Regions from separate parts of the Thermanaeromonas toyohensis ToBE genome, predicted to be linked through region 1. Evidence: riboswitches for the same ligand, from Rfam matches in the RefSeq annotation. Region 1 holds a riboswitch; each other region holds the start of a gene.
What was found. A riboswitch is a leader RNA that binds a small molecule or an ion and turns the genes downstream of it on or off. The one in region 1 is predicted to bind cobalamin.
Positions count from the first base shown of each region.

Region 2: linked by a shared signal. The riboswitch ahead of thiC (phosphomethylpyrimidine synthase ThiC) and the one ahead of cobK (precorrin-6A reductase) in region 1 are both predicted to bind cobalamin.
Region 3: linked by a shared signal. The riboswitch ahead of cobN (cobaltochelatase subunit CobN) and the one ahead of cobK (precorrin-6A reductase) in region 1 are both predicted to bind cobalamin.

Region 1 covers NZ_LT838272.1:2,184,663-2,188,684, forward strand. The annotation lists gene B9A14_RS11310 (energy-coupling factor ABC transporter permease) at 1-714, opposite strand, end outside; gene cobK (precorrin-6A reductase) at 760-1,551, opposite strand; cobalamin riboswitch at 1,890-2,082, opposite strand; gene B9A14_RS11320 (hypothetical protein) at 2,183-2,626, shown strand; gene B9A14_RS11325 (aspartate kinase) at 2,667-3,887, opposite strand; gene thrB (homoserine kinase) at 3,945-4,022, opposite strand, start outside.
Region 2 covers NZ_LT838272.1:1,200,849-1,204,870, forward strand. The annotation lists gene ptsP (phosphoenolpyruvate--protein phosphotransferase) at 1-589, shown strand, start outside; gene lipB (lipoyl(octanoyl) transferase LipB) at 567-1,208, shown strand; gene B9A14_RS18220 (putative PEP-binding protein) at 1,318-1,410, shown strand; cobalamin riboswitch at 1,454-1,670, shown strand; gene thiC (phosphomethylpyrimidine synthase ThiC) at 1,780-3,078, shown strand; gene bzaB (B12 lower ligand biosynthesis ThiC-like protein BzaB) at 3,151-4,022, shown strand, end outside.
Region 3 covers NZ_LT838272.1:406,674-410,695, reverse strand. The annotation lists gene cobN (cobaltochelatase subunit CobN) at 1-3,200, opposite strand, end outside; cobalamin riboswitch at 3,300-3,495, opposite strand; gene B9A14_RS02010 (DUF134 domain-containing protein) at 3,540-3,992, opposite strand.

The sequences.
Region 1 (4,022 bases):
TTTGTTGTAAGCAAAGAGGTAATTAAACACCACCACAGTGAGTAGACCCTCACTGATGGCTAGAGGGATTTGGGTCACCGCAAAGATCCCTATAAACTTAACGAAGGATCCCCAGATCCCAGTATCCGGTGCTGGGAAGGCCAGGGCTAGCTGCAGGGAAGTAACGGCGTAGGTGGCCAGATCCCCTAAGGCGGCAGCTAAGAAAATGTTGATGCTTAAAGGTACCCTGGCTTTCTGCAAGAACTTATAAATACCGTAAGAAACCAGAGGGCCTACTACAGCCATAGAAAAAGTATTGGCTCCTAAAGTGGTTAACCCACCATGGGCCAGGAGAAGGGCCTGGAACAAGAGCACTATAGCGCCTAGTACGCTCATGGCTGCTGGCCCGAAGAGGATGGCCCCTAAACCTACTCCTGTAGGGTGAGAACAGCTTCCGGTCACCGAAGGAAGTTTCAAAGCAGAGAGGACAAAGGTGAAAGCCCCTGCCAGGCCCAGAAGAAGTTTAAGACTGGGTTGACCAGAAACCTTCACTTTAAGGCTCTTTAACCCCCAGGCCCAGAAGGGAAGAACTAAAAGAAACCAGAAGGCTGCCCAGCCTAGGGGTAGGAACCCTTCCATGATGTGCATGGCATAGGCTGGGGGCGGCGCTAAGAGGGAAACGAAAATAAGGTAGGAAGTTAGAGTTAAAATTAATTTGATATATCTAGAAAGCATCTTTAGCGGGTTAAAAACCCTGGCCTCCTTTCTTACTCCTTAAGGCTATTCGCCTAAAAGTTTAAATATTTCCTCCAGAGAGGTTACCGGATGCTGGTGCTTTATAGGGGGACGTTTAATAACTACTACAGGTATACGGAGATCTAAGGCGGCCTCTATTTTAGTATCTGTCCCTCCTTGAGGGCCCGAGTCCCGGGTAACCACTACTTTAGCTTTGTAGGCTCTGAATATAGCTTTATTTAATTCCCGGGAAAAGGGGCCCTGCATGGCTACTATATCCCGGGGAGTAAGCCCCAGATCCTGGCATTTTTTGATCACGCGGTGTTCGGGCAAAACCCGGACCACTACTCGCTTGCCCTTCAATTCCTGGCTGGATAGGAATACTTCCAGGTTGTAGGTACCGGTGGTAAGGAAAATGGTATTCCCCAGTTTCGCGGCCACTTGGGCTGCCTCGGCCCACCCGTAGACTTCATGGATCAAAGGGTGGCGGGGAAGCTCTGTCTCAGAACGGAAGAAACGTACACAAGGGAGGTTCCACCTGGAGCAGTAATCCTCCAGTAAAGTGGAAACTTCATTAGGATAAGGCAAGCTAAAATCTACTACCATATTAACTCCATGTTCCTGAATTACGCGCTGTAAGGCTTCTTCACTAATAGGTTCTATAAGGGTTATGTTCGCCCCATCCTCTAGGGCAAGTTTCCGCCCGTACTCGCTGCCTGTCCAGACCACCACAGTATAACCTTGATCTCCGAGCCTGCGCGTTAATTCTCGGCTTTCCCTTGTACCCCCGATTACCAGTATAGCTTTTCCTTCCCCCTCACCTGCCCTCCGTACCATGGGCTCTTATCTCGCCCCCCATGGAGAGATTACGAAAAAACCCCGGTTTGTCCACTACCGGGGATAGATAAAGGCTTAAATTTCGCCCCCGGGAGACAAACCCACCCCTCTTTCACCAGGCAGGTCTTCCCGGGCGGCAGTCATAGCCTACCTCAAGTTACCCTTCCATTAATTTTTATGAAGGGAACCTTTTTGAGGCGGCTCCTCCTCCCGTCTCAACCTTTTAGGCCTTGCCTTCTCGAGGCCAAGCCACCTGGAAAAATAAAAAACCTTCTGCCCTACCACGGTAACAGAAGGCGCTAGCTTATCATGCACCACCCCCTATCCCTCGTAGGGACATGGTACAAAGAAGACAGGCAGGTCTCCTGGCTCCAGTTCATCGCTACCCACGCCTTCCCAGGCTTAAACCTAAAGCCCAGTGGCTTTTTGATGTGGGCCTGCTCCCTGTCACAGTGGCGGGACCGCGTCAGATTCTCACTGACTTCCCTCGGCTACCTATAGAGGTAGCCATCCCGTCTTCCTTATTGACTTGTCGTTTTTATTATACTGGAGTTCTACCCCCTATAGCAAGGGGTATTTCAAAAGAATAGCATATGGTGTAAGCACTCTTTTAAGAAAGGAGCGGATAACCTTGGAAGATATTAACCGCTTCTTAACGATTATGGGGGCCATCTTTGCTGCCACCCAGGGGATAGTGGAACAGCTTAAAGCCCGCTGGCCCTGGCTAGGTAAGGAAGAGGCCGACCCTATAAAGGAAGAAAAAAGGAGAACCCGCGTGCTTTTGGTTAGCGCCGTGGTGGCTGCTCTACTAGCTGGTATGGCGGCCGTGGATGTCTTCGGGTTATTGGGTATAAATGGGCTCCTCTCCGCCCTTAAAGTTAGCCACCCTGGCCTCTATCGGCTCCTTAATATGATAGTGGTGGGGCTCCTTTCTACCTTCGGTAGCCCCTTCCTGCACGAGATCTTAGACATTCTTATTGAATTTAAGCAACATATAAGGCTTCGTAACCAGGATGCGGAGCTTCGTTTGCTAAAGATATCTTCTGGGGATACCAGCCAACCTCCCAAAGTTTAAAGAAACACAGGCGGCCTACTTTCAGGGCCGCCTACATGATCTAAGCTTCCTGATCTAACCTAAACCATTTGTGTAGGGCCTGCATGGCCCTGGTAAGGTGTTCTTCATCGATAATGCAGGATACCTTTATCTCGGAGGTGCTTATCATGTGGATGTTGATACCTTCCTCAGCTAGGCAGGCGAACATACCCGCTGCCACCCCAGGATTGGTGATCATTCCCGCACCCACGATGGAAACCTTGGCTACCTTGTCATCATAAGCTACGGCGCTGGCCCCGATCTGTTCTTTGACCCTTTCCGTCACTTCCACGGCTTTAGCCAGGTCATCGCGGGCTACCGTAAAGGCTATATCATTTATACCGTCCCGCATGGCGCTCTGCACGATCATATCTACATTGATGTTTTCCTTAGCCAGGGCTTCAAAAAGGGCCCGGGCGATGCCCGGCCGGTCAGGAACATCATAGATAGCTATCCTGGCTACATTGCGGTCACCGGCTACGCCGGTTACTACCATGGCTTTTTCCATATCCTGCACCTCTTTCACTATGGTGCCTTCATTATTGTTAAAGCTTGAGCGGACTTCTAAGACTACCTTATGGAGCTTGGCGAACTCCACCGAGCGAGCCTGAAGGACTTTGGCCCCTAGACTGGCCAGTTCCAGCATTTCATCGTAAGAAATACAAGAGAGTTTGCGGGCTTCAGGAACCACCCGGGGATCAGCTGTATAGACCCCGTCTACGTCGGTATAAATCTGGCAGAGGTCTGCCTTTAAAGCCGCGGCCAGGGCTACAGCGGTAGTATCCGAACCCCCCCGTCCTAAAGTGGTAATTTCGTTATCGGGTGTGGCACCCTGGAACCCAGCCACAATCACGATTTTGCCCGCTTCCAGCTCGCGTCTTAGCCTTGTGCAGTTAACCTCCAGGATGCGGGCTTTGGTATGCACTCCATCAGTCAAGATGCCCACTTGGGGTCCGGTAAGGGAGATCACCGGCTCTCCCAGATCCTGTATGGCCATGGCCAGAAGAGCTATGGACATCTGCTCTCCTGTAGCTAGCAACATGTCCAGCTCCCGGGCAGGGGGATTGGGGCTTATTTCCTTGGCCATGGCTATAAGCCGGTCGGTAGTATCGCCAGGCGCTGAAACTACCACCACTACTTGGTGTCCAGCCCGCCGGGTCTCCACTACCCTGCGGGCTACATTCTTTACCCTCTCTGGGCCATCCACAGATGTACCCCCGTACTTTTGTACAATCAAGGCCATAGTTAACCCTTCTCCTCCTCGGTACGGTGAAGTTTCATCCCGCCTGATATGCCTGCATTAACAAAGAATAGCGCCCTGGCTTGCAGGTTTAAGTTCTTTGACCTCACATTTCACGCCGTGCTCCTCAAAGGCCTC
Region 2 (4,022 bases), 980 kb from region 1:
CCAGCTTAAGGCTTTACTCCGGGCTTCCCTTTATGGCAACTTAAAGATAATGTACCCGATGGTGGCCAGTATAGAGGAGGTAAGGGAGGCTAAGAAGATACTAGAAGAAGCCAAGAATGAAGTAAATAAATGGGCACCGGTAGAAATAGGGATAATGATTGAAACCCCGGCCGCTGCTTTATCTGCAGATATATTAGCTCGCGAGGTAGATTTCTTTAGCATCGGTACCAATGATCTTACCCAGTATACTCTGGCGGTAGACCGGGGAAATGAAGAAGTAACGGCTTTATACGATCCTTATCACCCCGCTATCTTACGGCTTATATATACTACAGTAGAAGCAGCTCACAAGTTTAACAAATGGGTAGGTCTGTGCGGTGAGCTAGGGGGAGAAGTGACAGCAGCGGCCCTCTTGGTGGGACTAGGCCTAGATGAGATAAGCATGAGCCCTATTTTTATACCCCAAGTAAAACAGGCTATCCTCCATCTTTCTTATGAAGAGGCTAGAAAGCTCGCTTTAAAAGCCTTAGAACTCTTAAGCGGACAGGAAGTCCGGGAATTGTTATATGCAGGAACTAAAGGTTATTGATCTGGGCAGAAAAGATTATCTGTCCACTTACGAGCTTCAGCTTGAGCTAGTAGACAAGCGGATCAGAGGAGAGATAGGTGATGTATTGGTTTTAGTAGAACATTTCCCCCCTGTAATAACCCTGGGTCGAAGTAGTAAAAAAGAGCATCTCCTGGTGGGCCCAGAAGTTTTAAAGGAGCTGGGGATAGAGCTTGTGGAAGTGGACCGGGGTGGTGATATCACCTACCACGGTCCGGGCCAGATAGTAGGTTACCCTATCTTAGACTTAAACTATTATGGAAAAGATTTACACAGGTTATTGAGGCTTTATGAGGAAGTGATGCTTAAGGTAGTAGCTAGTTATGGGTTAATAGGTAGCCGTAAACAAGGGCTAACAGGAGCTTGGGTGGGGGATAAAAAGATTGGTGCTATAGGAGTGGCTGTAAAGCGTTGGGTAACTTACCACGGGTTTGCTTTTAATGTACAGGCAACCTTAGAAAACTTTTCTCTGATCGTGCCTTGTGGGTTGCAGGATTATGGGGTTACCTCTTTAGAAGATTTAATAGGGCGCCCTGTACCTATGGAAGAAGTTAAAGAACGGCTCCTTAAAGCTTTTAGAGAGGTGTTTGGTTTCTTTTAGGTTACCAGGGCTTCGCTAAGGTAGAAGATTTAGGTACAACGCCAATGCCGCGCTCAAATAATAACTTTGTGATATCACAGGGAATGTGATATAACAAAATAAGTTAGGTCTGTGCGGTGAGCTAGGGGGAGAAGTGACAGCAGCGGCCCTTTTAGTGGGACTAGGCCTAGATGAGATAACGCTAGAGCCACACCTCTATTGACACCAGGGGAAATCATATACTAAAATCATAAACGAAAAAATTAATAAAGATAACCCGGCCAGGTGCCCGTCTAGGGAGAATAGGGAATTGGGTGTGAATCCCAAGCGGTCCCGCCACTGTAACCGGGGAGCGAACCTAAAAGAAGGCCACTGTTCCTTAACCCGGAGGGTAGAAGTTTAGCTACCGGGGAAGGGGGATGGGAAGGCGCAGGGGAGCAAGGATCCGGGAGCCAGGAGACCTGCCTGGTCGTAAGGAGTACACCTTCTCGCGGAAAGAAGGTGGGAAGCCCTGAGGATGATGGTAAAGTTCTCAGCGATGCTGGGAACTTTTTTATTTTACTTATTTAAAGGTAAAGGAGGTAGCCGCTCCATGACTCAACTGACCAGCGCCCGGCAAGGAATAATTACACCAGAAATGGAGGAGGTGGCTCTCAAAGAGGGGGTTACCCCGGAATTTATAAGGCAGGGAGTGGCCGAGGGAACCATAGTAATCCCCCGCAATGTTAAGCGCCGGAATATAGTTCCTATAGGTATCGGAAAAGGGCTTAGAACTAAGGTAAGCGCAAGTGTGGGGTTGTATGGAGACAGGGCAGAAATGGGGGTAGAAATAGCTAAAATTAAAGCAGCAGTAGAAGCGGGCGCGGATGCTATTATGGACCTTAGTGTAAGCGGGGATATCAACGCCATGCGCGAGGCTTCCCTCACCTCTACGCCTACTCCTGTTGGTACCTTACCTATCTACCAGGCCTTTGCCGAAGCGGCTAGAAAATATGGATCTTCACTCAAAATGGAAGTGGAAGAACTGTTTGAAGTTATCGAGCGCCAGGCTGCCGAAGGCGTAGATTTTTTCGGGCTACATTGCGGACTCACCATGGAAATAGTGGAGCGGGCCCAAAGGGAAGGGAGAGTAGATCCCTTAGTGAGCTACGGGGGTTCCCATCTTATGGGATGGATGTTGTATCACCGCAAGGAAAATCCCTTGTATGAGCACTACGATCGCCTTCTGGCTATCGCCTATAAATATGATGTTACTTTAAGCTTAGCCGATGGGATGCGACCGGGGTGCTTGGCCGACTCTTTAGATGGGGCCCAGGTACAGGAACTGGTGGTCTTAGGGGAATTGGTAAGGAGGGCTAGAAAAGCAGGCGTACAAGTAATGGTTAAAGGGCCGGGGCATGTTCCTTTAAATAAACTTAAAACTACTATAGCGCTTGAGAAAAGCCTTTGCCAAGGAGCACCCTACTTCGTTTTCGGCCCTGTTGTTACAGATATTGCTGCAGGCTATGACCACATAAGCGCGGCCATAGGGGGGGCTATCAGCGCTTGGGCGGGCGCGGAGTTTATTTGCTATGTAACTTCCGCCGAGCATCTAGGCCTACCTGATATAGAGCAGGTGCGGGAAGGTGTGATAGCTGCGCGCATCGCTGCCCACGCCGCTGATCTAGCCAAGGGGGCATCTAAAGCTTACGACTGGGATTTAGCCCTTTCCCGAGCCAGAAAAGAGTTAGATTGGCAGAAACAGATTTCCTTAGCCATTGACCCCGAACGGGCAAGTAAGTTGCGTAGGGAAAGAAGCGAGGCTTCTTCGTTGGCTTGTACTATGTGTGGTAAGTACTGTGCTATGGCTATTGTGTCCCATTATTTAGGAACTCCTAGGCTTAGCTGTTAGACTCCTCAGTAGCAAGGTAAGGCATAGTGAGAGGTTAAAAGAACCCGCAATAAAAAAGAAAGGGTGATAGTAATGACCCAGGTCCTGGCTGCACGTGCAGGGAAGATAACTTCTGAGATGGAGTGGGTCGCTGCCCAGGAAGGTGTAGACGTAAAGTTTGTCCAGAGGGGTGTTGCCGAAGGCAGAATAGTTATCCCCCGCAATGTAAAACGTAAAGAATTTAACTACTGCGGTATAGGAGAGGGGCTGCGGGTAAAGGTGAACGCCCTTATCGGTACTTCCAGCGACCGTTCCGATCCAGCTATGGAGGAGAAAAAGTTGGCCGCGGCGGAGGCGGCGGGGTGCGATGCTGTGATGGATTTAAGCACAGGCGGAGATATCGATGCCATGAGGCGCCTCGTGCTGGAAAAGGCTCATGTAGCAGTGGGGACCGTACCCCTTTACCAGGCGGCTATTGAGGCTATTGAAAAACATGGGAGCATCGTAGCTATGACGCCCGAGGATATGTTTGAAGCAATTGAAAAGCAGGCTGCCGATGGTGTTGATTTTATGGCCATACATTGCGCTTTAAATTTTGATATTATCAAGCGTCTTCAAGGTAGTGGCCGGGTTACAGATATCGTAAGCCGGGGAGGAGCTTTTCTTACAGGCTGGATGTTATATAACAATAAGGAAAATCCTTTATATGAACAGTTTGACCGCTTGCTTGAGATCTTAAAGAAATATGACGTTACCTTAAGCCTGGGTGACGCCGTCCGTCCCGGTTCTACTGCTGATTCCCTAGATGGACTCCAGCTCATGGGGCTTATAACCGCCGGTGAACTTGTGGCCCGCGCCCGGGCAGCCGGAGTCCAGGTGATGGTAGAAGGACCGGGACACGTACCTTTGCACCACATTGAGACTACCATATTGCTACAAAAGCGTTTATGCGGTGGTGCGCCCTA
Region 3 (4,022 bases), 1.6 Mb from region 1:
CGGAAAGTTTCTTTAGCTTCCTGGCCATATGCACGGCGGCTGTAAGCATATCCACCCCAGGTAATATAAACTTCCCCTAAGTCTCGAACATCTTTCCAATTTTTGGCTGCAATCAATGTGCTCACGCCCGCTCCATAGGTACCAGGAGCATCGCTAAAAATGCGCCATAGAGCCTGTTCCCACGCTCGTTCTTCTTCTACTCCAGCTGCTATTTGGGCCGCCACTTCAGCCTGTACATGGGCGGCAACGAAATTCATATCCTCCGGCTCATTGAGCCCGGCTACCATCTCCACCGCCCGGTCCAGCAGATGAATAACGTTTAAGAAAGCATCCCGGAAGAGGCCAGAAGCTCGTATAACTACATCCACCCTCGGACGCCCCAGTTCTTCCAAGGGTATAACAGCCAGGCCCTTTATCCGCCCGCTTTTTTCCTCCCATACCGGCCGTACCCCCAATAAATATAGGGCCTGCGCTATATCCTCACCGCCAGTACGCATGGTGCTGGTGGCCCAGATGACCATACCTACACTCTGGGGGTAAGCCCCCATCTCCTTTAGATAACGTTCAAGCAAGGCCTCCGCCAACTTCTTCCCCACTTCCCAAGCCGCACGTGTGGGTATGGCCTGGGGGTCTAGGGAATAGAAGTTGCGCCCTGTAGGAAGAATATCCGCCATACCGCGGGTAGGAGCGCCGGAAGGGCCGGGAGGGATAAAGCCTCCTTCCAGAGCCCTTATACAATTACCGATTTCTTGCTCCGTGGCTTTTAGGGCTGGCACCAGGCTAGAACAAATATAAATGCCTAAACGTTCTATCTCTTCATCCTGGCAACCCAATAACTCTTCTGTAATCCGGGAGAGGGCTTCCTTATTAAAACCGGAATCTGATAAGCCTTCAATAAACTTCCGACTCAGCTCCTCTATTTCGTCTAGGACCTCTGCATAAGTACGTCCCTTTTGAGGGTCAAAGTATCCGGGCTGTTCAAGAAGTTTTCTAAAATCGTACCCCTTTAAAGAAGCTAGTCGCTCCCGTAAGGAAGGAAGTTCACCGTTGGGAAAGCGCGTTAAAGAAAGAAGCATTTCCACCAGAGCCTTACCTTGAGGTGGTTGTCCTAGAATATGGAGACCATCCCTGATAAGGCTATCTTTAACCTCATAAAGGTAGGAGTGAAGGCGTTCCAGAAAGCTTTCCCAGTTAGCTTCTGCCTCTTCCCTCTTAAGGCCTAAGTCATACTCCAGTTTAGCAGCTTCTACCTTTTGCCAGATCAAGTTTCGGAGGGTAGGAAGCTTGCTATAATCTAAGGTTTTGGCCGTGTGGTATTCCTTTACCAGTATTTCTATTTCAGCCAATTCATCATAGGTTTCAGCCCGCGTCATGATAGGCGGAAGATGGTCAATGATACAAGCATGGGTCCGCCTTTTAGCCTGGGTACCTTCACCAGGGTTGTTGATAATATAGGGATAGACATGGGGCAGGTCGCCTATGGCTAGGTCGGGGAAGCAAGCTTCAGACAAACCTATCCCTTTCCCTGGCAACCATTCCAGAGAACCGTGTTTCCCAATATGAAAAACCATATCCGCCTGAAATACGTCCCGCAGCCAGCGATAATAGGCCAGGTAATGGTGAGGGGGAGCCAGATCCGGGCTGTGATAAATGGTAGCTGGGTCCTCCAAAAACCCCCGGGGTGGCTGGATGCCTATAAAAACATTTCCTAAGAGAATGCCTGGGATAAGGAGGTGGCCTTGATAGGTAAAAACCTCACCTGGCGGCTCTCCCCAATCCCGGCTTAAACGCTTTCGGGCAGGATCCGGGAAACTATTAAACCACTCCTGGTAGGTTTCCGCTTCCACCCGGGCCTCTGCTCGCTGGTCCAGTTCTCGCGGGTCCAGCCAGCCCCGCTCATTGGTCAACCCGGACAAAATCCTCTCCATAAGGGCTGCTCCATCCGGCGGTAAGTCCTCCACCCGGTAACCGGCCGCCCGCATGGCTACCAGCAGACGGTGCACGCTGGCTGGAGTATCTAGACCAAAGGCGCAACCTATCCGGTCGTTGCGCGGTGGGTAATTATGGAGGATAATAGCCACCCTTTTATCCCGGTTGGGTTTGCGCCGGAGCCAGGCCCAGCGCAAGGCCAGGGAGGCCACTTTATTTATCCGCTGGGGGATGGGTACATACCTAGTAAGGACAGCCCCAGTTAAAGGATCCTCCCCGCTCTCTTCCCGGGTAGCTATAGGCACGCTGATTAGGTTCCCGTCAAACTCAGGTAAAGCCACGCTAATAACTACGTCTAGGGGACCCAGGCCCTGCTGGCTTTTTTCCCACTCCTCATAAGGTGTTAAGGAAACGATAGCTTTAATCAGGGGCACGCCCAGCCGCTCGTATAACCCTTTTTCTCCTACCCGGCTAAAAGTAGGTGTAGCCATGGTCTGGGAAAACATGAGGGTATTGACCACTACATCTACTACTGGAAGGCCGTCCTGCATGAAATAATTTTCTAGTACCCAGGCCAAGCCGTGGCTACCTAATTCATCATTTCTGGTGGCGTAAAGGAAGACTGGAAGAGCCACTCCATTCCGTTTTTCTATTTGCCGAACGAGTTCATCGATAAAGGCTGTATTACCCGCTACCCAAGAACTCTGGTAGAAAAGAATCCCTATTACTGGCCTATTTTCTTTAAGTTTCTCCTTTAGGTAAGCGGCCGCCCTCTCTGGATCCGGGTAGTCCGGATGGTAAAAACCCTCCCACGGTAGGGGACGGGGTTCGGCTGCCACCACTTCTACGCCACCATAACGGCTAGCCGCCCAAAGAAGAAGGTTTTTAAGGTTTTCTTCCCCACCATAAGCGATATAAAGTCGCACCTGGCGGTAATCCTCAGGTTCCATATTGCTTAAAGAAAGAAGAAGTTGGCTGTCGTCTCCCACGGAAGGTACTACAGCCAAGGGAAGGTTATTCCCCCTGGCTAGTTGTACCAGATCTTGAAGCCCGGGCAGGGAATCTGGCCCCCCCATGAGGTGCACAATAATGAGATCAACACCACAGGCTAATTGACAAATTTGCCTGGTCGACTCTCCACCTTCTCCCCGGTGAGAAAAAGCCCTAACTTCTACTATCTGGCCATAATCCTGCTGTACCTTTAGGACAGCCCGGCTTAAAACACCTAATTCCCCTTCAATGGCTGTATAAAAGCATATTTTAAACCCCATTAAGCCTCCCCCTCTAATTTAAAAGCGCAGAAAAAAATCCTCCACCTACCTTGGTGGAGGATGTCTTTCCCCGCTCCCCTCCCTATCCGCGTAGGTGGGCAAGCTAAAAGTCAACGGGCAGGTTTCCTGGCTCAGGTTCACCGGAACCTTACGTCTTCCCAGGGCTTAAAACCCCAGTGACCTAAATGTAAGGCCCTCCCCTTCACAGTGGCGGGACCGCGCCGGATTCTCACCGGCTTCCCTTTTAACCCTTTACCCTTTAAAGGTTAAGGGCACCCGTACTTCGCTACTTCTTTTCTTGATTCCTACTTTAATTCCTACCTTAGGGCCTGGCAAGGTTTATGAAGTATCCTCCCCTTCCTGCCATCCATGCCGCCTACGGCACCTTCGCGGAGCTCCTGCCCCCCTTATTGAGCCCCTATTTCCACAGTGGGGACAAAACTCTAAGCTATCCTCTTCTGGCTCCCATCTCCTGCCACATTGGGGACAGCATATTCTTCCCACCAGCTGGTAGCAACCCCCCTCTACCTTAATAGCCTTCCCGCTAACTAAAGCTTCCGCAACCTTGGCCCGGGCTGCATTTAAAATCCGGGCAAAGGTGGGGCGGGAAACATGCATCCTAGCAGCGCAGTCTTCTTGTTCTAATCCTTCTAGATCTTTTAAGCGGATAGCTTCCAATTCTTCTAACGCCAGGACAACTTCTTCTACCTGTTCTAGAGGGATACCAGCTGGTTGAAAATAGGTAATACCCGGAATGAAAGCCACACGCCGACATTTAGGTGGTCTCGGCACTTTACTCCCCCATTTTTGCTTTTTATTTAA